3 linked regions of the Pontibacter akesuensis genome follow. The main gene of each other region encodes a partner of the protein of the gene in region 2 in a complex. Links are inferred from orthologs where the notes say so. Each region holds a gene or a part of one and is shown on either strand. Other genes may lie near its edges. The genes, in order: tsaE, tsaD and tsaB.

The links.
Region 1: the proteins of tsaD (region 2) and tsaE are in contact, whole or in part, in a crystal structure (PDB 6N9A), measured with the Thermotoga maritima proteins. The link is inferred for Pontibacter akesuensis from one-to-one orthologs. Residues at the interface, in WP_004082750.1 of Thermotoga maritima: Cys10, Asp11, Arg49, His50, Leu82, Gly84, Gly135, Gly136, Glu154, Thr155, Leu156, Asp157, Asp158, Ser159, Glu162, Asp165, Lys166, Arg169, Leu170, Tyr175, Lys213, Thr214, Leu217, Tyr218, Gln221, Arg222, Asn324; in WP_004082108.1 of Thermotoga maritima: Leu37, Gly38, Lys46, Lys57, Val59, Lys60, Ser61, Thr63, Phe64, Thr65, Leu66, Met67, Val69, Pro71, Tyr82, Arg83, Leu84, Asp86, Asp88, Phe89, Asp93, Ile128, Asp130, Glu131, Arg134.
Region 3: the proteins of tsaD (region 2) and tsaB are in contact, whole or in part, in a solved structure (PDB 4WQ4), measured with the Escherichia coli proteins. The link is inferred for Pontibacter akesuensis from one-to-one orthologs.

Annotation. Positions count from the first base shown.
Region 1 is NZ_CP014766.1:766,510-776,174, forward strand. Bases 2,179-5,174 are described here. They hold tsaE (tRNA (adenosine(37)-N6)-threonylcarbamoyltransferase complex ATPase subunit type 1 TsaE), read right to left. Parts: upstream 3,884-5,174; coding sequence 3,473-3,883; downstream 2,179-3,472. Other genes in these bases: A0W33_RS03175 (alanine dehydrogenase), read right to left, coding at 2,179-2,935; A0W33_RS03180 (endonuclease domain-containing protein), read right to left, coding at 3,038-3,403; porX (T9SS response regulator signal transducer PorX), read right to left, coding at 3,912-5,174. Also shown: A0W33_RS03165 (lectin-like domain-containing protein), read left to right, coding at 1-163; A0W33_RS03170 (glycosyltransferase family 4 protein), read right to left, coding at 378-1,496; more of A0W33_RS03175, read right to left, coding at 1,709-2,178; more of porX, read right to left, coding at 5,175-5,474; A0W33_RS03195 (HD domain-containing protein), read left to right, coding at 5,699-6,928; lpxD (UDP-3-O-(3-hydroxymyristoyl)glucosamine N-acyltransferase), read left to right, coding at 7,535-8,557; A0W33_RS03205 (bifunctional UDP-3-O-[3-hydroxymyristoyl] N-acetylglucosamine deacetylase/3-hydroxyacyl-ACP dehydratase), read left to right, coding at 8,743-9,665. UniProt on the Escherichia coli protein: Required for the formation of a threonylcarbamoyl group on adenosine at position 37 (t(6)A37) in tRNAs that read codons beginning with adenine.
Region 2 is NZ_CP014766.1:4,675,664-4,685,318, forward strand. What follows is about bases 6,670-9,655. They hold tsaD (tRNA (adenosine(37)-N6)-threonylcarbamoyltransferase complex transferase subunit TsaD), read right to left. Parts: upstream 8,674-9,655; coding sequence 7,666-8,673; downstream 6,670-7,665. Other genes in these bases: smpB (SsrA-binding protein SmpB), read right to left, coding at 6,670-7,133; A0W33_RS19855 (thioesterase family protein), read right to left, coding at 7,134-7,553; A0W33_RS19865 (translocation/assembly module TamB domain-containing protein), read left to right, coding at 8,739-9,655. In the rest of the region: cphA (cyanophycin synthetase), read right to left, coding at 1-1,028; A0W33_RS19830 (class I SAM-dependent methyltransferase), read right to left, coding at 1,551-2,186; rpsA (30S ribosomal protein S1), read right to left, coding at 2,519-4,420; A0W33_RS19840 (HNH endonuclease), read right to left, coding at 5,124-5,627; A0W33_RS19845 (C40 family peptidase), read right to left, coding at 5,706-6,482; more of smpB, read right to left, coding at 6,663-6,669.
Region 3 is NZ_CP014766.1:1,432,048-1,441,581, forward strand. The notes cover bases 4,547-7,411. They hold tsaB (tRNA (adenosine(37)-N6)-threonylcarbamoyltransferase complex dimerization subunit type 1 TsaB), read right to left. Parts: upstream 6,395-7,411; coding sequence 5,699-6,394; downstream 4,547-5,698. Other genes in these bases: A0W33_RS05930 (DUF2480 family protein), read right to left, coding at 5,170-5,685; A0W33_RS05940 (S41 family peptidase), read right to left, coding at 6,527-7,411. In the rest of the region: more of A0W33_RS05940, read right to left, coding at 7,412-8,176; A0W33_RS05945 (ribonuclease P protein component), read right to left, coding at 8,207-8,614; rpmH (50S ribosomal protein L34), read right to left, coding at 8,656-8,817; A0W33_RS05950 (M61 family metallopeptidase), read left to right, coding at 9,037-9,534. UniProt on the Escherichia coli protein: Required for the formation of a threonylcarbamoyl group on adenosine at position 37 (t(6)A37) in tRNAs that read codons beginning with adenine.

The sequences.
Region 1 (9,665 bases), 3.9 Mb from region 2 along the record:
CATGAGAGGATCACTAGTGAGAAAAATTGCAACTGGAAAAGCAGAAGCAGGTAAGTATTATGAGTATGAGTTCAATTCTTCTAAAATGGCAGACGGTGTTTATCTTGCCAGATTGGTTACAAGCTCAAGAACCCAAAGTCATAAAATGATTATCAAGAACTAAGTATAATAAAGCTAACACACCCACTTTACAAGGCTGCCTCTGTGCTCTGCTTCTTATGTGGAGGGTGTGTTAGCTTTATAAACAAGGGGTTAGTTAATTGTTCGAGGGCCGCAAGCATGTTCTTAAAGTTATAAAAAATAAACCAATACACAGAAGCACCCGGCAACCCTATAGACATTATACAGGTGTCATGAGAAATCTAGCGCACTAAAGCCTACGTTTTTAACCCTAGAGAATTGAAAAGCTTATCCCATTTCTTCATTACTTCTCCAATTTCGAACCTTTTAACATTAAGCCTTCCTCTTTGCCCCATCTCCATTCGCATAATTGGTTTCTCAATCAAGCTACAAATAGCCTCGGCAAAAGAAGCTTTATCATTGAGCTTGATAAGAAAGCCATCTCCTTCATCATGTATTATATTCCTAGGCCCATATGGGGAATCATAACTAACTACAGGTAATTCATTCCGCATAGCTTCCAATATTGCCATGGAAAAACTTTCTGTTCTTGAAGTTAGAGCAAATATAGAAGCCTTGGCCAACTCTAGTTCTACCTCGTTTGTGATACCAGTTAAATAGACAGCATCTTCTAAAGCTAGCTCAGTTATTTTATTCTTCAATTTCAGTAACTGAGATCCTTCTCCAACTATCTTTAATTTCCATTCAGGATGAACTTTATATACCTCGAAAAAGATTTCAATCAAATGATCATACTGTTTTATAGGCGTAAGCCTTCCAATTGAAATAATAACTTTTTCCCGGCTTTGAAAGAAACTACTTTCAGTTGCTTCTAATTTTATTGGGTTGGGTATTTCTACACTTTTGCCTTCTGGCCCAAACTTAATTTCATCTTTGTTAAGTGCTACATATGCATCATAGAATGTCAAAAAACACCTTTTGAAATTTTCATATATACTCCTAATGGATAGGGATACAGGAGTACATAAAGGTTCATATTTCGACAGATGCTCTTCTTTTATAGACTTCGTGGCTTTTCGTAAGAACGGAAACAAAAAGTACTCCAAGCCGCAATTGGCAACAAGCACCACATCAGGCTTAGAATTGTTGATAAACTGGAACAGCCTTATGAAGTGGAGCGGCAGTAATGACAAATTATAAAACGACCTTAAAGATCCCTTCGACTTATAAGGTATATCTAAATCAATTAATTTTACTGTTCTTTCGAGGGTATAAAAGGGTGCCCTTCCTCTTTGAGCGTAAGTAGCAATTTCAACCAAATACCCTCTTTGAACCCACGCATTAGCCTTATCAGTTAGCACCCGCTCCAAACCTCCCGCAACGGCAATTTGATTTGTGTAATACACTATTTTCATGAGTGTATAAGGTTTTGGAAGTTATTTTTGCAAAATGCTTTTTGAAGGACTATTTAATCAACAATAAAAATCTATAGTTCATGCCTCACTAATACATGAACCTGCAAGCACACCTGTGTATAATACTCTTAGCAGATTTCCTTCCCAGTTGCATTGATAAAGATAAGTATAGCAGCAGAGATCTAAAAGTAAGATCTTTCGTATTATAACTCCTAATTCCGCACCGCAATCATAAGCCCCAACTCCTTGTACCGCATACCAAATTTCTTAGCAATATGGCCGTTGGTGAGGCTGCCTTTGTAGATGTAGACGCCGCTGCGGTAGTGCTCGTTCATGAACAGTACTTCGTTGATGCCACCATACTTGGAGTACTCGGTGAAGATGGGGGTAAAGATGTTACTAAGGGCCTGTGAGGCCGTACGGGGCACCCTGGATGGGATGTTGGGTACGCAGTAGTGGATGATGTCATACTTGCGGTAGGTGGGGCGGGAATGCGAGGTGATTTCTGATGTCTCGAAACAACCGCCTTGGTCAATGCATACGTCGATGATGATGGAGCCGGGGCTCATCTGGGCCACTACGCCTTCTTCCACCACGCACGTAATCTGCCCTTCCTCCGAAACAAAAGCGCCTATCACCACATCGGCCTGCTTAATTTCACTGTACATCACTGCTTTGTCAAGAGTGGACGTGAAAATCTGAGAGCCGACGTTGTGCTTCAGGCGACGCAGTTTATAGATGTGGTTGTCAAAAACACGTACCTCTGCTCCCATACCCAAGGCTGCCCGGGCGGCATATTCGGCCACAGTGCCAGCGCCAAGTATAACTACTTTGGTAGGAGCCACACCCGTGATACCTCCAAGTATAATTCCTTTGCCTTCGTTGCTGCTGCTCAAGTATTCTGCGGCTACCAGCATCACAGTACTACCGGCAATTTCGCTCATAGCACGCACTACTGGCTTCGCCTCGGATTTGTCGCGCAGCAGCTCGAACGAGATGGCGTTAATCTTTTTGCGCAGCAGCGCGTTGATGTAGTCGGATGTCAGGTTGCCAAAGTGAAGGGCGGAAATCAGCGTCTGGCCGGGGCGCAGGTACTCGATCTCGTCGTAGGTGGGTGGAGCGATCTTCAGGATAATGTCAGCCTCGTATACTTCGTCGGTGGCGTACACTATTTTGGCGCCTGCCTCGGAATATTCGTGGTCGGAGTATTTAGAGGGACTGCCGGCTCCTGTCTCTATGCGGATCCGATGGCCTTGGTCGGTGAGTTGCTTTACAGCGTCAGGTGTGAGACCTATACGGTTCTCCTGGAACGACGACTCCTTCGGGATGCCAATAAATAAGTTGCGGCGCCTGTCTTCCACCGCCAGCATTGACTCTTTGGGATACAGCGCCTGGCTTGTGGCTATCTTTCCTAACTCTACGGCAAACTTCTCCGTCATACTTCGTTTGTTACAAACTATCCAATATTATTATACTGCTCCATCCGGCATAGCAGACATTCAACTGCGTAAAGTCCCCCTTCGAAGGGGGCAGGGGGATGATTACACCTGCGAATCAGCTACAAAAGCTCTAATCGTGCGCTCCACGTTTGACAAATCCTTCATTACCTCCTCATCTGTAAAACGCAGTACTGTAAACCCTAAGTTAGACAGTACTTCATCCCGTTCCTGGTCTTCTACTGTTTTGAAATTATGTGAATAGCCATCTACCTCTATTATCAGCTTCAACTCTTTACACATAAAATCGGCTATATAATTCCCGATTGGTCGCTGACGTAGAAAACCATATCCAGTCTTTCCTTTGCTCAATACTTCGCACCACAACCTGATCCCTGCTTTGGTAGCGTCAGAACGAAGACTTCTGGCAAAAGGCTTTAGGTGCTTGTTGTAAAAATTATTTTGCTCCATTGCGAAAGACAAGCCTAAGTTTTCATCCCCCTACCCCTTTCAAAGGGGGACTTTCTTCTTATATTAATTCTATACTTTGCTTATCCTCACCGTTCTCTCCACGCCGTCCTCTCCTACTTCCAGCTCCAACAAAAGGTAATGTTCAGGCAGCAGGTTTGGGATCATTGAGGGCCATTCGATCAGGCATAGCTTACCAGATTCTAAATACTCGAGCACGCCAATGTCGAGCGCCTCGCGTTCTTCCTGTATCCTATAAAAATCGAAATGGTAAATAAGTTTCCCGGCGGCGCCTTCGTACTCGTTTACAAGGGCAAAGGTAGGGCTGCTGACGTTCTCCTGCACGCCCAACTGCCGGCAAAGTTCTTTGATTAGCGTTGTTTTTCCAGCGCCCATCTGCCCTTCAAACAATATGACAGGTGCTGTGACAGCCTCCCTTAGAAGCACAGAAGCCGCCGCTGGCAAATCTTCCAACGACGACATCTTGATTTGTGCTCGTTCAACTCCTGTGCTATACATTCTTCGGTGTTAGCGTTATAAACGGTATGATCACTTCCTCCAGCGATATCCCCCCATGCTGGAAGGTATCTTTGTAGTAGTTCACATAATAGTTAAAGTTATTCGGATAGGCGAAGAAGTAGTCCTCTATCGCAAATACAAACGTAGTGGAAACGTTGGCTTTAGGCAAGAAAAATCGCTCAGGTTTCGGCACCGTGAACACATCTTTGTCGGTATAGCCCAGGTTCTTGCCGTGCTTGTAGCGCAGGTTGGTGTTGGTGTTGCGGTCTCCGATGATTTTAAAGGGCTTTTTCACACGTATGGTACCGTGATCGGTGGTGATGATGAGCTTGCCTTTTTTATCCGCAATGGCCTTCAGCGTATCAAACAAAGGCGAGTGCAGGAACCACGATTTGGTAATAGAGCGGTACGCTGATTCGTCCGGGGCCAACTCGCGCACCATATTGCTGTCGGTACGGGCATGGGAGAGCATGTCCACGAAGTTATACACGATCACGTTCAGCTTGTTGTTGTCGAGGTTGCTGAACTTGCCGAGCAGGTCCCTTCCGGCGGCCACATTCGTAATTTTATGGTAACTGTGCTTGTCGGCCACCTTGTTCTGCTGAAACTGAATGTCCAGAAAATCGGCTTCGTGCAGGTTCTTGCCTTCTTCCTCGTCATCGCCTACCCACATGTTCGGGTATTTTTTGGCAATTTCAGTTGGCAGCATCCCCGAGAAAATAGCGTTTCGGGCATAAGCCGTGGTGGTGGGAAGTATGGAATAGAACATTTCCTCCGAATCCACGGTGAAGTAGTCCAATATGAGCGGCTCCAATACCTTCCACTGATCGTAGCGCAGGTTGTCGATCAGCAGGAAGTATACGGGGCGCTCTGTTTCCTTCATGATCGGGAACACACGCTTCTTAAACAGCTGGTGCGACATCAGCGGCGCATCCTCGTCCTCGTCGTTTATCCAATCCTCGTAGTTGTCCATGATAAAACGAGCAAAGTTGGAGTTCGCCTCGTCTTTCTGCATGTTGATGACGTCGGCCATACTTTTGTTTTCCGTCTCGTCGATCTCCAGCTCCCAGTACACCAGCTTCTTATAGATATCGGCCCACTCCACCGAGCTTAGGCGCTCGCCAAACGACATGCCCAGCTGCCGGAAGTCACGCTGATAGCTCATATTCGTTTTCTCGCTCACGAGGCGCTTGTTGTCGAGCAACTTCTTTACGGACAGCAATATCTGGTTCGGGTTGAGCGGCTTGATGAGGTAATCGGAGATGCGGGAGCCAATGGCTTCCTCCATAATGTGCTCCTCCTCGCTCTTGGTGATCATGATGACAGGTACGGTGGGGCGTATGTTCTTCAGCTCTGTGAGTGTCTCCAACCCGCTTATTCCGGGCATGTTCTCGTCCAGAAACACGATGTCGAAAATCTTGTCTTTGAACTCCTCAATGGCGTCTGATCCGCTGTTTACTGGGGTAATGTCGTAGCCGCGGTCTTCCAGGAAAAGGATGTGCGGCTTGAGCAGGTCGATCTCATCATCGGCCCATAAAATATTGTATCTTTGCATAGTTTTATACTTAGTTAGCGTAGTTATACACGTTGTAATTCTCTAATAAGTTAGAAGCCGAAGCGTTAAAAGGTTTTTGCAGGTTTAAAGCTGCCGTTTCCTCCATTGCTGCAGAGCGAATAGTGTCATTCTAAAATATATTTCGCTCCTGAACGGCAAACAGTGTGCCTGAAAATTTATCCCTGCTTCAGATTTATACTTACCATACGAAACCCTATTGTTCAGTGAACAAGAAAAAAATATTCAACGACCCTGTCTACGGGTTCATCACGGCCCCAACAGAGCTTACCTTTGATATCATCGAGCACCCTTACTTCCAGCGCCTGCGCCGTATCAAGCAGCTTGGCCTGACGGAAATGGTGTACCCGGGGGCACTGCATACCCGCTTCCACCATGCGTTGGGAGCCATGCACCTGATGGACACGGCCCTGCAAACGCTGCGCAGTAAAAATAACGAAATTAACGATACCGAATTTGAGGCATCGCTTGTCTCTATCCTTTTGCACGATATCGGCCATGGCCCCTTCTCCCATGCCCTGGAGACGGCCATCTTCAAAAATGTACACCACGAGCACCTCTCGCTGCACATCATGCACATGCTTAACGCGCATTTTGACGGAAGATTGAGCCTGGCCATCGATATCTTCAAAGATAACTACGAGCGTCGTTTCTTTCACCAGCTTGTTTCGAGCCAATTGGACGTGGACCGCCTCGACTACCTGAACCGCGACAGCTTCTACACAGGTGTTTACGAGGGCAAGATAGGTGCTGACCGCATCATCAAGATGCTGGATGTGGCCAACGACAAACTGGTGGTGGAAGAAAAGGCCATTTATAGTATAGAGAATTTCCTGGTGAGCCGCCGCCTGATGTACTGGCAGGTATACCTGCACAAAACCGTGATCAGTGCCGAACACATGGTGCTGCGCGTGGTGCAGCGGGCACGGGAGCTGATGCAGAACGGTGTAGACGTACCCGCCAGCCCCTGCCTGCAGTTCTTCCTGGCCTCAGACCTGACGATGGATGATTTTAAAAACGACAAGCGCATACTGGAGCGCTTCGTGTCGCTCGATGACCACGACGTATGGAGCGGCATTAAATTGTGGGCCACGCACCCCGATTTCATACTTTCGTACCTGGCCCAAAGTATCCTGAACCGTAAACTCTTCAAAGTATACATTTCCAGTAACTCCATTGAAGAGGACATGCTGCTGGGCATCAGCGAGCTCGTGCAGGAGAAGTATAAAATATCCGAAGAGGACGTGAAATACCTTATGATCTCGGGCAAAATCAGCAACAACGCTTACGATGTGGAGGGCCAGACCATCGACATGCTCACTAAAACAGGCTACGTGGTGGATGTAGCCGAAGCCTCTGACCTGCCCAACATCCGGGCTCTGAGCTATAAAGTGGAGAAGCACTTCGTTTGTTACCCGAAGGAAGTGGCGCATTAAGGTTACCCCTCCCCAGCCCTCCCCTAAAAACAGGGGAGGGAATTAGGCTGAAGCTCCGTCAGCGGTGGCTATTTGACTGGGGAATTATCAGCAAGAGTAAAACATCCCCTGCCCCCTTCAAAGGGGGACTTGGCATAAGTTGCGGCTAGTTGAACTGATTCCAGTCCTTGGGTGGGGGTAGGGGCCCTCGAAAAAGAGCGACTTTGGAGTTTTTCGGTCCCGCGGGAGCGGGATTGCGAAGCGCAGCGAGCAAAGAAAAGGTCCTAGCGCAATGCCCTTACCGAGGGCCCCTACCCCAGCCGTGAGCGCTCCAAAGTTAGAGGTGAAACAGTAGGTTTCTGGGAGCTGGAGGATAAGCAGCAGCTAGAAGGGATAGCTTAGGTTCAAGTTGCACCTAGCCTAAGCAGTTAAAGGCACAAGCGGACGCTTGCGCCATAGGCCAAACATCCCGCCCATCCATTCACCCCACAAATCCTGATTCAGACAATTTCTGGCTCCTCTCAGCCAAACTATATTCTAAAAATGGATGTGACGGGCGGCAAGATTTTGTTAAGTTTGCACCCCCATAGCATTAGCGTTTTTAAGTTTTTGCTCTAATTTTACAAAATGGAATTTACTGTTCAACAGATAGCTGAACTGCTTCAGGGCACGGTAGAGGGAGATAGTTCTGTCAAGGTCAGCACTTTAGCAAAAATTGAAGAAGCCCAGGCTGGCGCTCTTGCGTTTCTATCGAACCCGAAGTACGAGGCATATCTATACAGCACCAGTGCCAGCGCGGTAATCGTTTCTGACAAACTGGAGCTTAAAAAAGCGACTGCTGCCACGCTCATCCGCGTATCAGATCCCTATTCCAGCTTTTCTACCCTATTACATTACTACCACACCGCCCTACTAGCCTCTAAAACGGGCGTAGAAGAACCTTGCTTCATGGGCCAGGGCAGCCAGATAGGCGAAAACCATTACCGTGGCGCCTTCTCCTACATCGGTGCGAACTGCAAGATTGGGGCAAATGTGCGCATTTTCCCGCAGGTATACATTGGCGACAATGTGCAGATAGGCGACAACACCACCATTTTTGCCGGCGTTAAACTATACACCAACACCGTTGTGGGAAGCAATTGCACCATCCACTCCGGTGCTGTGCTTGGCAGCGACGGCTTTGGCTGGGCGCCACAGCCGGATGGCACGTACAAAGCAGTTCCGCAGATCGGCAACGTTATTCTGGAGGACGATATTTCTATTGGGGCCAATACCGCCATCGACTGCGCCACCATGGGCTCTACGCTTATCCGAAAAGGAACGAAGATCGACAACCTGGTGCAGATCGCGCACAACGTGGAGATCGGTTCTGATACCGTTGTGGCCTCGCAAACAGGCATTTCAGGCTCCACCAGGGTCGGGAACAACTGCGTTATTGCAGGCCAGGTGGGCATTGTAGGGCATATTACCATCGCCAACAAAACCACAGTCGGGGCGCAATCCGGCGTTTCTAAATCCATCAAGCAGGAAGGTACCATCATACAGGGCTCTCCCGCATTCGATTACAAGCAGAACCTACGGGCTATGACGGTTTTCCGAAAACTACCTGATCTTCAGCGCGAAATCGAGCTGTTAAAGGAGAAGGTATAGCGCTACGGGCAGCAAAGTGGAATCCATTAGTTTCTGGATAAAAATTGGCAATAGCTTATATAATATCTTAAGTTTGCAGGGCAAGGGCACCACCCAAGGCATGCTGCAACAATTACAACGGCAGCTCTTTAGCTGCCGCTCCTGTTATTCAAAGGCGAGTATTAAATACGACTACAGATACGTTAATGAACGATAAACAGCACACCATTACAGCTCCGGTAACTGTATCGGGCATTGGGTTGCACACCGGCGTGGTGTCTAATATGACGTTTAAACCGGCAGCCATCAACCACGGGTATAAATTTCAGCGCATTGACTTGCCGGGGCAGCCTATCGTGGCCGCCGATGTGGAGAATGTGGTGGACCTTTCGCGTGGCACGACCATTGAGCAAAATGGTGCCCGCGTAAATACCGTGGAGCATACGCTGGCTGCGCTGGTGGGCCTGCAGATCGATAACGTGCTGATTGAGCTGGATGGTCCTGAGCCTCCGATTATGGACGGTTCGTCCATTGAGTTCGTGAAAGCCCTGCAGAGCATTGGCCTTCAGGAGCAGAACGCTCTCCGCAACTACTTTGAGATTCCCAAAGGCCTTAGTTATATTGATGAGGCACGCGGTGTGGAGATCGCTGCCCTGCCGCTGGACGACTACCGCCTGACGGTAATGGTGGATTATAACTCCCCTGTGTTGGGTAGCCAGCACGCCTCTATCACCGACATCAACCAGTTTGAAAAGGAGATTGCCTCCTGCCGTACGTTTGTGTTTTTGCATGAGCTGGAAATGCTCTACAAGCAGAACCTGATCAAAGGCGGCGACCTGGACAATGCCATCGTGATTGTGGACCGTGTGGTGCAGGACGACGAACTGACGCACCTGTCGGCTTTGCTGAAGAAGCAGAAAGTGGAGGTGAAGAAAGAAGGCATCCTTAACAATACCGAGCTGCGCTTCAAGAACGAACCTGCCCGGCACAAGCTGCTCGACCTGATAGGTGATTTAGCTTTGATTGGCCGCCCGATCAAAGGCCAGATCCTGGCTGCACGCCCGGGCCACGCAGCGAACATTGCTTTCGCCAGAAAGGTGAAAAAGATGATTCATGAGGCTTCTATCAA
Region 2 (9,655 bases):
CGTCTTGGATCCCGGTTGGCCCGGTCGATTAACTGCTTAATCGTGGCGGTGCCATCGCCTGTCACCATGGCGGGCGTACGCATGGCTGCGGCCACGAACTTTCCGTTTATCACAAGCATCCGGAAATCAAATCCTTCTATAAACTGCTCCACCATCACGCCCCGCGAGAACTTTTGGGCTTCTGTAAAACCGCGTTGCGCATCTTTCAGGTTTGTAATGTTGATTGTTGCTCCTTTGCCATGGTTGCCATCCAGCGGCTTGATCACAACAGGAAATCCCAACCAATCCAGCGTGTTCTTCAGTTCGTCAGGCGAGTAGATGGTGGCTCCTTTTGGCACCGGTATTCCGGCTTCCTCCAGTATGTCTTTCGTGGCTTTTTTGTCGCCTGCTATTTCCACCGCAAAGAAGGCAGTCTTGTTGGTCATAGTGGCCTGGATCCGTTGCTGGTGCACACCATACCCCAATTGAATGAGCGAGTGCCGGTTTAAGCGGATATAAGGAATACCACGGCTTGTCGCTTCCGACACTATAGAGTAAGTGCTGGGCCCGAAATATTCATCCTCCCGGATCTCGTGCAAGCGCTTCACATCCTCCGTTAGCCTTACCTTCTCTCCTTTTACCAGTGCATTGATGATTCGCACAGCGGCATAGGCTGCGTGCTCTCCTGCCCGCTCCTCCTGGTACGAAAACACCACCATCATATGTCCTTCCTCATGTGCAGGATAGCTGCGGCCGTAACTCGTGGACATGCCTGCTAAAGCCTGCAGTGCCAGCGCTACGTGCTGTACCACATGGCCAAAGGTGGTTCCTTCGGCAAGCGCCTCAAAAAAGCCTCCCTCTGCGCCCTCTCCCGCCGCGTGCGACTGCAGCACAGGCAACAGTTTCTTCAGCCGTGACGTGAACTGTGGCGTTTGCCGCGTATCCTTCTGACTTAAGTCTTCAAGATCCAGCTTAATTACGATTAGTTTTGGGTGTTTTACTGACCAGAAATTTGGTCCGCGCATGACGCGCAAATCAACGATTTTCATGTGTTTTGTTTGGCTGTGTACGCTAGACGGTGTGGCTGCTCAGCAGCTTTTCACCGCCTCCGTCTTACACTGGGTGTAGCCCTACGGCGTAAAATTCAGTCTCCCAACCCATTCGCTCCTCGCAGAAATCCATTTTACTTAATACATATACTTTTGAAGTATACTCTTTATGCAGGGCATGCGATGGAGCACATGCAGTTGGTTGTGATGATTACGAATAAAGTTATCAAAAGATTAAGGAGCGGGCGATTACATCCTTTTTTATACTTGGGCAGGGACAGCCGGAAATATAGAAGGTTTGAAAGGTGTGGGCACAAAAAAACCTGCTAAGTATTCTTAGCAGGTTTTGGAGGTAACGAGCGGATTCGAACCGCTGTAGCAGCTTTTGCAGAGCTGAGCCTAGCCACTCGGCCACGTTACCGTGTTAAACGATTGGAGTGCAAATATACTCTGATAAATATACTTGTCAAATCTAAAATCGCTTTTTTTTGAGCAGAATAAGCTTTTCAGCTCTAGTGACAATTATAAATTTGTTTTTTGATAAAAAAAGAAGTCAGCAGATGATGTTTGGTCTGACTTTTTGGGATCGTAAGGATACTTATTTTTTATTACCTCCTTTAGTTTCCATTGACTAAAGTTTTTCTCTATATAATCCGTAAACTTTCTTTCACGAACATGAAGTGCAGAACGATCATCGTAATCATTCGAGTATATTACAACATACTGCTTTGAAGAGTTGAACAAATCAAAAATGTATTTCTCAAATAATTCATCTTCTATTAAATGGTAAAGTACATCAATAGATAAGGATACATCTGCATTGAAAATTTTATGATTATCAACAAAGGCTAATGAATTGTACAAATAAAAGCTTTTAGTCTTATCGGCTTTGAATTTATCGATACAGATTCCCACAGCTGTTTTAGAAATATCTAAACCTATATAAAAAGGATATTCAAGCATTGTAAGCTGATTCCCATCTCCACAACCAAATTCTATAACAGTTTGAATTTGGTTATTTTTCACAAAACTGTTGAGAACATCTGCTTTGAATTCAGCTAACCGATTGTAGGAGCCGGCACCGGAATTACCTCCTGAGTTGTATCTGCCCTCCCAATAGTTGTCGGTTCCTTGAAAATTTCTGTTAGTTTGTTTCAATAGTGGAATGTGCTTAATAATGCTAGTGATGAAAGACATAAATAAATAATTATAATTGTGTTTAAATAGGGAAACCGATATAGATTTTAACTACCACATGAGGTGTAGCAATTAACAATAACTGAAGACTATGTCTAAATAGTGGTAAAAGAAATGGTGGATTTTGATAAATAATAAAGCACTTGTAAATGTAATTCGGCGCTTATCATTTTTTTGGCAATATAAGTAAAAGCAGATTGCTAATTCTATGTTTTATCTCAATCCAAAAGAATATATAAAACAAAAAAGCCCCGGATCTCTCCGGGGCTTTCTGTTATGCAACAAGCTTAGTATTAAGCGTTGTTTTCTTCTTCAGAAGAATCAGACGCTGTGTCGTCGTTGTCGCCATCCTGCGTTTTCTTTGCAGCAGCAGCTTCTAACTTCTTCACGCCAGCCTCTTTCTCATTCTCCAGCATTTGCTCTTTCAGCGCAGACAGTGCATCCAGGTCTCCTAAAGTTGACTTGTCAGCGTCTTTCTGAACTTTAGGTGCGGAAGAGGAAGACTTCTCTTTCTTCTCGCCGGCTGCAGGCTTCTTAGTAGCTCTGGCAGCTCTGCTAGCTTCTACTTCAGAGTGAGAAGCAGTGTGCGAAAGGATGATCTTGCGATCGTCTTTAGAGAATTCAGTTACGCGGAAGTCAAGGCTCTCGCCTGCTTCAACCTGAGATCCGTCTTCTTTAGTTAAGCCTTTCGGGAAAGCGAAACCTTCGATACCGTAAGGTAACTCCAGTGTAGCGCCTCTGTCAGACTTCTCCAGTACAGTAGCTTTGTGAACAGAGCCAATGTTGAATACAGACTCAAACGTATCCCAAGGGTTCTCCTCTAGTTGCTTATGGCCCAGGGCAAGTCTTCTGTTTGGAACATCAAGCTCCAGAACAACTACGTCCAGGTTATCACCAACTTTCACAAACTCAGATGGGTGCTTAATCTTCTTCGTCCAAGACAGGTCAGAAACGTGTACCAAACCATCAACACCTTCTTCTAGTTCTAAGAACAGACCGAAGTTTGTCAGGTTACGAACGATGCCAGTGTGCTTCGTGCCTACTGCATACTTCGTCAGTACATTTTCTTTGTTCCAAGGATCTTCAGTCAGCTGCTTAATGCCAAGTGACATCTTGCGCTCCTGGCGGTCCATTGTCAGAACAACAGCCTGTACCTGGTCGCCTTGCTTGATGAAGTCCTGTGGGTTACGCAGGTGCTGTGACCAAGACATTTCAGAAACGTGGATCAAACCTTCTACGCCTGGCATCAGTTCCAGGAACGCGCCGTAGTCTGCTACGTTTACGATTCTACCTTCTACTTTAGAGCCAACTTCAATCTCAGCCGGAAGAGCATCCCACGGATGAGGAGTAAGCTGCTTCATGCCCAGAGAGATACGCTTCTTGTCTTCATCGAAGTCAAGAACTACCACGTTCACTTTCTGGTCAAGGTTCAATACTTCTTCTGGGTGGTTGATACGTCCCCATGAAATATCAGTGATGTGAAGCAGGCCGTCTACGCCACCAAGGTCGATGAACACACCGAAGTTTGTCATGTTCTTGATAACGCCTTCCAGTACCTGGCCTTTCTCAAGGTTGTTCAGGATGGCTGCACGCTGCTGCTCCAAGTCTTTCTCGATAAGTACTTTGTGAGATACAACCACGTTGTCGAAAGCGGCGTTGATTTTCACAACTTTCACTTCCATCTGCTTGCCCACAAACACGTCGAAGTCACGGATTGGCTTCACGTCAATTTGCGAACCTGGCAAGAAGGCCTCCACACCATGGATATCCATGATAAGACCACCTTTGGTTCTTCTCTTCACAACACCCTCCAGCACCTTGTCGTTCTCGAGCGCATCATAGATACGAGCCCAGGCGCTAACAATCTTCGCTTTCTTGCGGGAAAGGATCAGCTGACCGTTCGGGTCTTCCTGGTCTTCAATAAATACTTCTACCTGGTCGCCAGGCTTCAGGTTTGGCATGTCTCTGAATTCAGAAACAGAAACCAGTCCGTCTGATTTGAAACCGATGTTAAGAATTACGTCACGATCTGTAACGGCAACAACGGTACCAGTAACAACCTCCTGCTCCTGTACGGTAGTCAGGGTGTCGTCATACATTTGTTCCATTTCGGCTTTCTCAGCTTGGTTATAGCCGGAACCGAAACCCTGGGACTCAAACTTGTCCCAGTCGAAATTGTCTGGAGAATTACTCATATTGTTTTTTCTGCTCTTCAGTAGCCACCAGCCTAGAGCAATGAGCCGGTTTGGTTTAGTTTATAAATTCCAGAACACCGTGTCCTGGCCATTCACTTGAATGAACTGCAAAAGTAAACAAATGATTCAATAAATACTAGCTTCAGCAGATATTGCAAATCGCTTTTAGTGAGTGAATTAAGAAAATTAGTAAAGCAAACAAGGAAGTTAGTTCTGCAGCAAAAGCTGTGTTTATACTTGTTAGGGTTTATACTTGGCAAGTATGGCGGAGGTGTACGCTCTTGTACGATAGCATGCGGGCGTGCTAGAATCGAAACGATGTAATCAACAACTGAAGAACCGGCCAGACGCTCGCAGGACCTGCGGACGCTGCGAGGTCTTAAGCAAACGGTGAGGCCTTTGGTAAATAGCGAAGTATGGATATAAAAAAGCGCCGGGTCTAAAGACCTCGCGGTGTCTTCAGACCCGCGAGCGCCTGGTGGCAGTAGCCGTTCTACCACTGAAAACTGCTCACCACTCACCCATCAATCTAGTAAGAAATGTAAATTCCAAACATCCTCCTAGCTATACTTGAAGCATTGCCTCAGCAGCATTAAAGCCAAAACCATACTTAAACTAGTAAGACAACGCGATCTTCTATTCTTACTGAATATTAATTACCTATGCTTTATTCACTAAATCCTTTAGTATACATAAAGTATAATTAATTCTCCAACCCCAGGTACACACGCCAGTCCTGGTTGTGCTGGTTCAGGTGAAATTGCAGGAAGGTTTGCAAGGAGGGCCGTGCTGGCTTGCGGAGCAGTTTCAGCCCTGCCTCTTCTGGCGTGCGGTCGCCTTTGCGGGAGTTGCAGCGGGCGCAGGCGGTCACCAGGTTTTGCCATTGGGTCTCCCCACCCCTGGAACGCGGCAGCAGGTGGTCGAGGGTAAGGTTGCGGACGCCACCGCAGTATTGGCAGCTGTAGTTGTCGCGGCGCATGATGTTATGGCGGCTAAGCGCAATGCCATGGTAAGGGACCCGCACATAGCGCTGCAACCGGATAATGGAGGGCACTGGATAGGAAATGCTGACAGTGCGCAGAACTTCGTTCTCTGCATCCTTGATCATCTCGGCTTTCTCGAGATAAACAAGCAGAAAAGCTTTCTGAACAGTACAAACGGCAATAGCGCTGAAGTCTTGGTTAAGGATGAGAACTTTTTCTTTCATGACCCATTTCTGTCCTACGGATACCTTTTACGGAAAAAACCGCGGCGGTATACCATAAGTTTAAAGAAATCAGGAAGTTCAGAAAGAAATTCGTTTGATAATGCGCAGGTTGTGTGTGTAACGCTTTAGGTTGGCGTTGTAAATGCCGTTGTGGTCGAGCTTATCGACCCGCACCTCCCCGTGGGCGTGCATAATCTGCTGACCTTCCAGCACAATGCCCACATGGGTGATTCGCCCCTCAGGATTTGAGAAGAAAGCCAGGTCGCCTGGTTGCGCCTGCGTTACAAAATGCACTTCCTCGCCATGCAGGGCCTGCTGGTAGGCATCGCGGGGCAGTTGGTAGCCGCAGATTCCGAACACCTGCTGCGTAAAGCCAGAACAGTCAATTCCGAATACCGATTTGCCGCCCCACAAGTATGGGAACTTGAGGAAACGGTGCGCCACAGCTATCAACTCATCGGGTGTTTGAGTAGCATCAGGGGCAACAACAGTACCAGTGATAGCCAACCGTTCCTCATTTACCCGGATGTGCTGCCCATCGAAGAAAGGTAAATAGCTGCCGATGCCGATGGGTATTTGCACTTCCCCCTGCTGCACGGTCTGCAGCAGATCAAGCGAACGGGAGTGTTTGGTCTGACACCACGCTTTGTAGTATTCTTCAGAAACGGGCGTATGCAGCTTAAAGTCGATCCAGCCACGGTAGCCATCTGTTGCCAGCTGCAGGCAGCGCCAGTTTCCCTCCTGCGCCACCACCTCATAGCATTCCCCAAACAAAAGCTGCGTTACAATTTCAGCCCTGTCAGAGGTTTCGGCACGCATCGGCGCCACGCTAAGCATACCTATTCCGTAGTCCACTCCTTTGAGAATTATGAATGATGAATTATTAATTATGAATGGGAGTATGAAGAACCTTTTTGTTTTAGATCATCAATTTATACTTCCTAACGCAGAATGCAGAGCTGAAAAAAGGAGAACTACAAATGAAAATTAATTCATAATTCGTAATTCATCATTCCTAATTGCACGTTTCGCGTGCTAAAACCCGCTTCTGTCCATTTCACGCTTTATATCCTTTTCCTTAATATCTTGTCGCTTGTCGTACAGCTTCTTACCTTTAGCCAGTGCAATCTCTACTTTAGCAAAACCACGGTCGCTTATGAAGATGCGTGTGGGAATTATGGTTACGCCCTGCTCCTGCGTCTTCGACTCAAGTTTACTTAGCTCTGACTTCTTCAGCAGCAGCTTTCGGGTGCGCACCGGCTCGTGGTTAAAGTGGGTGCCTTCGGTATAGGTAGAGATGTGCACATTATGAAGCCACAACTCGCCGTTCGTAAACACACAATATCCATCCTGCATGTTCACCTTGCCTTCGCGTATCGATTTGATCTCCGTGCCCTTCAGCATTACGCCGGCGGTGTACTTATCTATAAATTGAAATTCAAAAGAAGCTTTGCGGTTAACAATGTTAACGTGCTTCTTTATTCTGTCTTTCTCTTGTTTCGCCATTTATACTTGTTTCGGCGCCAATATTCTGGCTAGTTTCTCTTTTTTCAAAATCTTTTGCCCCGTTTCCCCGTCTGCCACAACCCTGTCACCCACTTTTGCCTCAAAAGAGCAAATTACATCATGCCCTTCATGCTTGGTTAAAGTGGCAGTAATGACTACATCATTCCCTTCAAAAGCAGGTGCTTTATGGTTGATGGTCAGAAAGGTGCCTATCCCCTCTTCATCCGCTGATTTAATATCCAGCACGAACAACCTGCCTGCCCATTCCGCTGCCTGAGCCAACGAAAAGGTAGAGCAAACGGCATGTACCAACCCATCCTCAAAGGCAGCGAAATCGGCTGTAGTTATCCGTTTGCTATACGTACGTATATCGCCGGGTTTTATGGGCGTTGTTTGTTTATCGTTTCCCGTTGTTCGCATCTCCGTCTGTCAATTTGAATTATTATTCTTGGTAATGAATTTCATCACATTGCTTTCAAAGCCACACATGCAGTTGATCATTTCCAGAACGCGAATAACGATAAACGAACAACTATATCTTCAGTCTTGGCTCCGGGCTTACGTATTGAGTAGCGAAATCGCCCTTCAGATACTGAAAGTGGGCGGCTATGGCGATCATACCGGCATTGTCGGTGCAATACTGAAAAGCGGGGATGTATATTTTCCAGTTATACTTGCCGGCATACTCCTGCAGTGTCTTACGCAGGCCTGAATTCGCTGACACACCTCCGGCAATGGCAATTTCTTTGATGTTCAGATCTTTCGATGCCTGCACCAGCTTCTTAAGGAGTGTCTTGATTAGCGTTTTCTGCACGCTGGCGCAGATATCCGCCATATTTTCCGCAGCAAAATTCGGGTTCTCCTTTGCCCTGTCCCGCAGGAAGTATAAAACAGACGTTTTGATGCCGCTGAACGAGAAATTATACTCAGGCATGTTGCCCACCGGAAACTCAAATGCCTCTGCGTTTCCGGTTGCCGCCATTTTATCCAGCATGGGGCCACCTGGGTACGGCAGGCCGAGCATCTTGGCTGTTTTATCGAAGGCCTCTCCCACTGCATCGTCGGTTGTTTGACCGATCACCTCCATGTTCAGGTGGTCTTTTACCAGCACTATTTGCGTATGACCGCCGCTAACCGTTAAACATAGGAACGGAAATTGCGGTGTAGGTTCATCGATGAAGTGGGCCAGTATGTGGGCCTGCATGTGGTTTACCTCAATCAGCGGAATATCCAGCCCCAGCGCAAACGACTTGGCAAATGAGCAGCCGACGAGTAAAGCGCCCAACAGGCCAGGGCCACGCGTGAAGGCAACTGCATTTAGCTCACTTTTTTCTACATTTGCCTGTTGCAGCGCCTGTGCCACCACCGGTATAATGTTCTGTTGGTGCGCCCTGGAGGCTAGCTCCGGAACCACACCGCCATATTGTTCGTGTACAGCCTGTGTATTTACTATATTTGACAACACCTTGCCCCCGCGGATTACCGCGGCCGAGGTTTCGTCGCAAGAAGATTCTATTGCTAAGATTGTAGGTTCAGTCATTATTGGAAAAGGAACAGTCAACAAATTACTTCAAAGTTATAGGAAAAGCTATTCTAAAAATAGTTTTGGGGCTTTTCCTGTTCCTTTTGCTGCTGTTTGCAGCCGTTTTCGTCGCCATTCGGTTTCCGGCTGTGCAAACGAAGGTGGCGCAGCGCGTAGCCGCCTACTTGTCGGAGGCTACCCAGCATGAAGTAACCATCGGCAGCGTAGACATCGAATTTTTCTCGAGGGTGGTACTCGAAAAACTGCAGGTGCAGGACAACCGCGATAAAGAACTTTTCTATGTGGGCCGGGCCGAAGCCGATATCGATGCCTTCTCCCTTTTAGACCTGAACAACCTTTCCATCAGCACACTTACGTTACAGGAGCCACGGGCCAACCTGGTGCAGTACCAGGGGAGCGACACCCTTAACTTGAGCAGCTTTTTTGATGCCTTGGGCGATCTCTTTGTGAAGGACACCACCAAGCCCGCTGAACCGTTCAACTTTAAACTTGGGGAGCTTATTATTAAAGATGGCCGGTTTACGTACGATAACTTTAACGAGGCGCCAACCGAGTATGGCATCGATTACAGCCACCTGTCGGTTGCCAATTTAAACGGGCGCTTCAGCGAAATAGCCCTGGAAGACACACTCCGGGTGAAGGTAACAGACCTTACCGCCCTTGAAACCCGCTCCGAAACCAGGCTGCACAACTTGGACACCCGCTTAACCTACGCCCCCACGTTTATGGAGTGGGATGCGCTGGACCTGCAACTGAACCAGAGCAACCTGCAGCACTACCTGCGCTTCGATTATAACGCCATCAGCGACTTCGGCACCTTTATCGACAGTGTGCGCATAAATGCCGAGTTAATAGACTCCAAAGTATACTCACAGGACATTGCCGTATTCGCCCCGCAAATGCGGGAATACGATGAGACACTGCTGGTAAACTCGCTACAATTTAAAGGGCTAGTATCAGATTTTAATGCTACAAACGT
Region 3 (9,534 bases), 3.2 Mb from region 2 along the record:
ACTACCCACCAAGCACGGTCCCCCACTCTGTGAGGTTAGGCGCCAAGCAACTCAAGGGTGGTATTTCAAGGACGGATCCACGACGCCTGGCGACGCCGCTTCATCTCCTCCCACCTATCCTACACATGAGTTACCCAGCGTCAATGCTAAGCTATAGTAAAGGTTCATGGGGTCTTTCCGTCCCGTTGCGGGTACTCGGCATCTTCACCGAGACTACAATTTCACCGAGCTCACGGCTGAGACAGCGCCCAGATCGTTACACCATTCGTGCAGGTCGGAACTTACCCGACAAGGAATTTCGCTACCTTAGGACCGTTATAGTTACGGCCGCCGTTTACCGGGGCTTCGATTCAATGCTTCGCCTTGCGGCTGACATCCCCTCTTAACCTTCCGGCACCGGGCAGGTGTCAGGCCTTATACTTCATCTCTCGATTTCGCAAAGCCATGTGTTTTTGTTAAACAGTCGCCTGGGCCTTTTCACTGCGGCTTCTTGCATTGCTGCAAGGAAGCGCCCCTTCTCCCGAAGTTACAGGGCCATTTTGCCGAGTTCCTTGGCCGTGATTCACTCGAGCACCTTAGGATTCTCTCCTCGACCACCTGTGTCGGTTTGCGGTACGGGCGGCAAGCCATTTAAACGCTTAGCGGGTTTTCTAGGGAGCCTGATTAGGGACGATCTCCGCCCCCGAGGGGTTGGAGTACTTTCAGCTTTCAGCTAGTCCGGCGTACTTCACGACCGGTCCAATACCTACGGCTTTAAACGCGCTATTCCGTCAGCGCGCCGTCCTTTCACTTCTCCGTCACCGCATCGCTATGGCGTGCCGGTACTGGAATATTAACCAGTTGTCCATCGAACTGCGCTTTCGCCTCGCCCTTAGGACCCGACTAACCCTGATCCGATTAGCGTTGATCAGGAAACCTTGGTCTTTCGGTGTGCGGGTTTCTCGCCCGCATTATCGTTACTTATGCCTACATTTGCTTTTCCCTACGCTCCAGCGCCCCTTGCCGGGACGCCTTCACCGCAGAAGGGAATGCTCCCCTACCAGTGCACATAGTGCAATCCGCAGCTTCGGTATCAGACTTGATGCCCGATTATTATCGATGCCCTCTCGCTCGACCAGTGAGCTGTTACGCACTCTTTAAAGGAATGGCTGCTTCCAAGCCAACCTCCTGGCTGTCTAAGCAAGTGGACCTCCTTTGTTCAACTTAGTCTGAATTTAGGGACCTTAGCTGGCGGTCTGGGTTCTTTCCCTCTCGGCCCGGGACCTTAGCACCCCAGGCCTCACTGCCGCGTATGTCAAGTGGCATTCGGAGTTCGTCAGGATTCGGTAGGATGTGACTCCCCCTAGTCCTATCGGTAGCTCTACCTCCACATGACTCCACCGCGACGCTGCCCCTAAAGGCATTTCGGGGAGTACGAGCTATTTCTCAGTTTGATTGGCCTTTCACCCCTACCCACAGGTCATCCAAATACTTTTCAACGTAAACTGGTTCGGACCTCCAACTGGTTTTACCCAGCCTTCATCCTGCCCATGGGTAGATCACAAAGTTTCGCGTCTGCCCCCCCTGACTGCGCGCCCTGTTCAGACTCGCTTTCGCTGCGGCTCCGTGCCTCGAAGACACTTAACCTTGCCAGGGAGGAGCAACTCGTAGGCTCATTATGCAAAAGGCACGCCGTCACCCAACTAATGGGCTCCGACCGCTTGTAAGCGCACGGTTTCAGGATCTGTTTCACCCCGTTATTCACGGTGCTTTTCACCTTTCCCTCACGGTACTGGTTCACTATCGGTCTCTCAGGAGTATTTAGCCTTACCGGATGGTGCCGGTGGATTCAGGCGGGATTTCTCCGGTCCCGCCCTACTCAGGGTACCGCTAGGGCCAAAGAGCTTACGCACACGGGACTATCACCCCCTATGGTCGTTCTTCCCAGAACGTTATGCTTCAATCTTTGGTCCCACATCGCGGCCCTACAACCCCAGACTTGCCGTGACAAGCCTGGTTTGGGCTGTTCCGCGTTCGCTCGCCACTACTTGCGGAATCACTCTTGTTTTCTCTTCCTCCGGGTACTTAGATGTTTCAGTTCCCCGGGTTCGCTCACCCTAAGGTGTACTGTGTCTTCAACACAGTGGGTTGCCCCATTCGGAAATCTGCGGATCAACTTGTATGTGCCAATCCCCGCAGCTTATCGCAGCTTGTCGCGTCCTTCATCGCCTCTGAGAGCCTAGGCATCCCCCGTGCGCCCTTCTCTGCGTCATCGGCCGGTCCCCCGAAGGCAACCGGCCCGCCTCTTTCGCACCAGGACCCTATCACTAGGGCCTAGTCAATATTTTATTACTTCTCTCTCTTTCCCATCATGTCAAAGAACTTCTTTCCAGTTAACAGTTGCCATTTATCATTTATCATGATAAGACCTTGTTGCCTGAAATTGGAAGTAAAAACCTGCCGTCTTTACTTGTGTGCTGTCGCCGTGCCGCTAGGGCCAGACTTAAGTGTGGAGAATAACGGAGTCGAACCGTTGACCTCCTGCGTGCAAAGCAGGCGCTCTAGCCAGCTGAGCTAATCCCCCAGGTAATCGTCATAGAGTGGGCCTGCGTGGACTCGAACCACGGACCTCTACATTATCAGTGTAGCGCTCTAACCACCTGAGCTACAAGCCCGCTTTGTTGGGCTCCATGCCCGCTTTTGGGCCGCTGTGCCCGCTCACTATAAAATGGGTTTTGATCGAATGCGAGAGACAGAGCAAAAAAAGGAGAAGGAAACTTCCGGGCCGGCGGTCTTCCCTAGAAAGGAGGTGATCCAGCCGCACCTTCCGGTACGGCTACCTTGTTACGACTTAGCCCCAGTTACCAGTTTTACCCTAGACGGCTCCTTTGACGGTCACCGGCTTCAGGTCTCCCTGACTTCCATGGCTTGACGGGCGGTGTGTACAAGGCCCGGGAACGTATTCACCGCGTCGTTGCTGATACGCGATTACTAGCGATTCCGGCTTCACGGAGTCGAGTTGCAGACTCCGATCCGAACTGAGACGCACTTTCTGGGATTGGCTCACCATCGCTGGCTGGCTACCCTCTGTATGCGCCATTGTAGCACGTGTGTAGCCCTAGGCGTAAGGGCCATGATGACCTGACGTCGTCCCCGCCTTCCTCGCTCCTTGCGGAGGCAGTCTCTCCAGAGTCCCCACCATCACGTGCTGGCAACTGAAGATAGGGGTTGCGCTCGTTGCGGGACTTAACCCAACACCTCACGGCACGAGCTGACGACGGCCATGCAGCACCTTGCTTTGTGCCCCGAAGGGAAGTACCATCTCTGGTACCGTCACGCGCATTCTAGCCTAGGTAAGGTTCCTCGCGTATCATCGAATTAAACCACATGCTCCACCGCTTGTGCGGGCCCCCGTCAATTCCTTTGAGTTTCACCCTTGCGGGCGTACTCCCCAGGTGGATTACTTAACGCTTTCGCTTGGACGCTGACAGTGTATCGCCAACATCGAGTAATCATCGTTTACGGCGTGGACTACCAGGGTATCTAATCCTGTTCGCTCCCCACGCTTTCGTGCCTCAGCGTCAGTTTCGGCACAGCGAGCTGCCTACGCAATCGGGGTTCTTGGCGGTATCTAAGCATTTCACCGCTACACCGCCAGTTCCGCCCGCCTTCACCGAACTCAAGCCCGCCAGTATCAACGGCAGTTCCAGGGTTGAGCCCTGGGATTTCACCGCTGACTTAACGGGCCGCCTACGCACCCTTTAAACCCAATAAATCCGGACAACGCTTGCACCCTCCGTATTACCGCGGCTGCTGGCACGGAGTTAGCCGGTGCTTATTCATCAGGTACCGTCAGTTACCCCCGCAGGGGCGTTTTCTTCCCTGATAAAAGCAGTTTACAACCCAGAAGGCCTTCTTCCTGCACGCGGCATGGCTGGGTCAGCCTCTCGGCCATTGCCCAATATTCCCTACTGCTGCCTCCCGTAGGAGTCTGGTCCGTGTCTCAGTACCAGTGTGGGGGACCATCCTCTCAGAACCCCTAGCCATCGTAGCCTTGGTGGGCCTCTACCCCGCCAACTAGCTAATGGCACGCATGCCCATCTTCCACCGCCGAAACTTTGACCATAAACCGATGCCGATTCATGGTGTCATGCGGTATTAATCCCGGTTTCCCGGGGCTATCCCCCTGTGGAAGGTAGGTTGCATACGCGTTACGCACCCGTGCGCCACTAACCAGGTTCCCGAAAGAACCTGATCCGTTCGACTTGCATGTATTAGGCCTGCCGCTAGCGTTCATCCTGAGCCAGGATCAAACTCTCCATTGTAAAGTTTTCATCTACTCCTAAAAGTAGAAATGTGTCTGTCAGACCCCGGCCCGACCTCATCCCCTAAAGGACGAGGAACGTTTCCTTTTTCTCTTTTTATTCTGTCTCAAGCAATCTCTCAAAGAACTTCCGGAGGACCTGTTGTCTTCCCTAGCGCACCCTACCGGTGCGTGTCACTCATCTTCCGCCCGAGCCGTTCGCTCTTTTGCGGGGTGCAAAGGTAAAAGCTTTTTTTCTTTTAGCAATACCCGATGCACTATTTTTTTCTCCCTTTTTGTTTCCCGGAAGAGCTGCCCTCTTCCCTGTTTCGCTCCCTCTCGAAGCGGATGCAAAGGTAAGAACCTTTTCCCACTTAGCAAGAAGTTTCCCATTCTTTTTTTTCGGCTTCGGATGCTGTTGAATCAGCGTCTGAAGCTGGGCGCCTCCGGTTGAAGCGGGCTGCAAAGGTAGGAAACTTTCCCGTATCCAACGCAACTATTCAAACTCTTTTTTTCAGAATTCCCGGAGGGTGAACAAGGACGTAAACCCTGTGTTATACCTCCCCTCTTCTGCCCCCGTCCCTGCCGAACCGGGATGCAAAAGTAGGGAATGTTGTCGTAACTCCAAACGCCCGCTGCCAAATAACCTGCTCTTTTCCGCAAGGCGCTGATCCTCTGCCTGATTATTTTCCGGCGGCCCCCAAGGCCATGCCCGGGCGCTTGGGAATAACAGCGGCACAAGGGTTGTTTGTTCCCGGTAAGTGAAGAAAAAATAATGTCTTTTTTTAGCCCCTGCTGTTCTTCTGATTTTTCTACCTTCCTTATAATGCAGAACGGGAACAGCGTTTTCACACGCTGTTCCCGTTCTCGGATTACTCAAGTACAGCTTAGGCGTTCTTCGGCTTCTTATATAACGGCACCGTACTGCACGGCTCTCCATACATGACACTCGATGCCACAGGCACTAACTTCCGCATTATCTCAATATAAGCAGACGAAGGCACAGGGATACTACCGCATCCTTTCACCACAACTTTCGCGTCGCGGTACTCCTCCATATCAACCTTTGCAATCGCTTCCTGCATCAGGCCATACTCCAACACCTCCAGGTCTCCGAAAACATAGAAGTTGGCATGCCCAGTCAACTTTGAAGCCAGCAGCATGTAGGCCCAAGTAGGCACAATCGCATCGGCCGTACAAACAATGGCTACGTTCTTGCCATCATACTGCGACCAGTCATGCTCTTTTACAAAAGCCCGGAAATCCTTTTCCTTCAGGATCAGGCCATGGAAGAGGTTTTCCTTTATATCATATACAACGCGCTCGCCCGGATGCAAAAGCAGCTCCAGGTTGAGCGTAACCAGCGCACTTTGCGCTACACGGTTTATAATTTCTTCTGACATGTTGATTTCCTTTTTATTTCGTGCTCTTGCCTGCACTTGTTATATAAACATCCTTTAAATAGAAGGGTTCATAATACGCCACATCTTCGAAAGCCTTTTGCTCATACTTGGCCAGTGCCAGTTCTCCAATTGTTTTTGCGTTTGGTAGCACACCCTCCACAAACAGCGCATTTTCCTTTGTATTCACCATCTCCCTGAATTTCCCTGCGCCGCTTCCAAAGAAAATAACAGGCCGCTCCTGCAGTTCACCCGCAAAGGTGTTTTCCTCCAGTACCACCGGCGCAATGGGTAACACTTCCTTTAAAGTATGATCCAGCAGGCAAGTATAAACTTCCAGGCGGCGTGCATCCAGCATCGGGCAGAACAGGAAGCGCTCCGGGTTTGGCGTCAGAGCGGTAACCTGGGCAGCTAAACCATGCAACGTAGACACCTCGAGCAGCGGAATGTTGAGCGAAAAGCACAACCCCTTGGCCGTGGAGGTGCCGATGCGCAAGCCTGTGTAGGAACCGGGTCCGCCGGACACTGCCACTGCGCTTAACTCGTGCAGCGTGGCTCCGCAGTTTTCCACCAACTGCGCAATCATCACCGTAATGTGGGACGAATGGGACTTCTCTATTTGTAACTCAGAAGCCCCCAGCAACTGCTGCCCCTTAAAAAGCGCAATGGAACAGACAGTGGTAGAAGTTTCGAGGGCTAGCAACAGCGGCATGAGCAGGTATGGTTAAGTGATACTATCGCTGCAAAATTAAGGTAACTGACTTAGCTACCCAAATATGTGACGCGCTAAAACAAAAGAGGGAGATGCCACTGCACCTCCCTCTCCTGCTGATGATCTTTATCTCTAGTTCATTTTAAGGTATGACTTAAACTTGCCAGCATCGTTCAGCACCTGTTTTGCCATGATAATATCCGGGTCATCATCAAAAGAAGATTCGATATAGCCCTTCTGCAGGTAATAACGTGAGGCAATCTCAGCCTCCAGCATCTCCTGAATTTCAGGGCGGAAGCGTGTTAAGTCGTTTGACTTGTTATGTGACACCTTCTTTTTGATGGCATCCAACTCTGCCTGGATATCGTCGTAGTGCTTGCCTTTCTTGGCAGACTCGGCTACATCTTTCAGTTCATCCTCTATCGCCGTTGTATAAGACACATCCTTATCGGCCAGGTAAGCCACGAACTTCTTGTAATCTGCGTCTGTCAGTTTAAACTCTTTTGCCGCAGGAATGCTTGGATGCTCTGCTCTATACTTGTTGGCGTAGTCAAAGAAATGACCTTTTATAGCAATTGCCTTTATGATTTCAGAATAAGCCGGCTGCTTCACTTCTACATCGGGGCTCACGCCACCGCCATCGTATACTATTCTGCCAGCGGCTGTTTTGTATGCCACGCGCAGCGAATCAGCAATTTTACCAACACTGCCGTCCTCGTTGCGGTGTGCGTAGTCGATGGCCTGTATGCAGCGGCCACTTGGAATGTAGTATTTGGCAGTGGTTACTTTAAGCTGTGAGTTATAAGAGAGCGGGCGCGTTACCTGCACCAGTCCTTTGCCGAACGTACGCTCGCCTACCAGCACCGCGCGGTCGTAGTCCTGCATCACACCGGCCACAATTTCAGAAGCCGAAGCACTGCGCGAACTTGTCAACACCACCAGCGGAATCTGGGTATCCAGGGGCTCATCAAGGGCTTTGTAAGTTTTATTCCACTCCTCTACCTTGCCTTTGGTGCTTACAATATCTTTTCCTTTATCCACAAAGAGATTTGAGATGTTCACCGCCTCGTGCAGCAGGCCGCCTGGGTTATCACGCAAGTCAAGAATAATTTTTTTCGCGCCCTTCTCCTTTAGCTTCTGCACGGCAAGCTTCACTTCTTTGCCGGCATCCGGGGTAAAACCGGAAAGCTGCAGGTATCCAATCTCCTTGTCGACCATGCCATAGTAAGGCACGTTCTCCACGATGATGTTCTCGCGCAGCAGGTCGATGGTTTTAGATTTTGTCTGTCCGTAGCTCCTGATCTCCAGCTTAACCGTGGTATTGGCCTGCCCCTTCAGGAGTTTGCTCACCTCCTCGGTAGATTTCTTCCGCACGTCCACGCCATTTATCTTCAGAATTTCGTCGCCGATAGCAAGTCCGGCCTTGTGCGCCGGCGAGTTCTCGTATGGCATCTGTACCGTCACTTTGCCGTTGCGGCTACCTATAACGGCACCAATACCGCCATACTGCCCAGTGGTCATGGTACGGAAGTCCTCGATATCGTCTTCAGGAATGTAGTTGGTATAGGGGTCGAGCGATTTGAGCATCGCATCGATGCCCGTGCGCACCATTTTGGCAGGCGGCACATCGTCTACGTAATAGGTATTTACCTCTTTGAAAAGGGTAGCAAACACATCGAGATTTTTGGCTATCTCGAAATATTTTTCCGAATCACTCTTAAAGGAGAATAAGCCGAGGGCGAATATGCCGACAAAGAGGCCTGCTATAGACTTTTTATACATAATTTCAGGTGTTTGAGGAGCGCGGAAGTGCTACTTATTCACACAACGCTCTAAACCTGAAATTAGTTTTTTCTGGATAGTTTGAAAGGATTTTTTTTCCTTTCCGATATAAAGTATTCCCAACAGGCGAGGTGCCTGCCCGGGATGCTGCTGCAGCGCTTGCTTGTTAAGCCGGTACGCCTCGCGCATCTGCCTTTTCAGGCGGTTACGGTCGACAGCACGCTTGAAGTAGCGCTTGGAAACGGAAAGAAGCACCTGGGTTGAGCCAGGCGGCAACTCTTGCGGTGTGAGGTACACAAACCGCAGCGGATACAAATTAAAAGAAGAACCCTTGGAGAAAAGCAGCGCAATGAGCCGCTTACTGCACAAGTGTTCTTCTTTCGAAAATGTATAACTGTTAGGCTGGCTGGCTGCTTGTTCGTTAGCTGCTGAATCCATTAGCGGCTATACAATAGCGAAGCCTGTTCCTGAATCAGGAATTAAGCTGCCTTATGTCTTTTCTCGCTAGAAACTGTTAGTCTCTTTCTGCCTTTGGCTCTTCTGCTGGCCAATACTCTTCTACCGTTCGCGGTTTCCATTCTAGATCTGAAACCGTGCTTATTTCTTCTTTTTCTCTGAGAAGGCTGGAATGTTCTTTTCATCGTCTGCCAATGGTTTTATTATGGCCTGCAAAATTAGTAAAGCTTTGTAAAATAGCAAAGCCCGCCTTACATTTTTCCCTAAATATAATTCGGAAAGATGCCCTGGAGCGCCTAGAGGCACTTATATACCTTATATTGCTTTGAATTAAACAGGAACAAAGCCATGCCTGCAGCAGTACCTATACCTTTTAGGCAAGGCAAATCCACAAATAACAGCGTATGATCCACTACAGCATCTCCTATTCCAACCCGCTCACGCACTTCTTAAACATCACCATTTCCATTACCAACAACCAGCAACAGGAGCTGTACCTGCAGTTGCCTGCCTGGCGCCCCGGCCGCTACGAGCTGCAGCACTTTGCCCAAAAACTAAGCGCCGTAACGGCCACTGCCAACGGCGCAAGTATAGCCACAGGGAAAGTGACGAAGGACCGCTGGCGGGTGGAGACGGGAGGCGCTGACACCATAGAAATCAAGTATAGCTTCTTTGCCCGCCAGATGGATGCCGGCGGTTCGTGGCTGGACGAGGAGCAGCTGTACCTGAACCCGATCAACTGCCTCATAGCGGTGGAGGGAAGTGAGCAGGAGGCTTGCCAGCTGAAACTATACTTGCCGGAGGAGTGGCAGCTGGCTTGCGGCTTACCTGAAACAGAGAAGCATACGTTGGAGGCAGCAAATTACGATGCGCTGGTGGACAGCCCTTTTATAGCGAGTGGT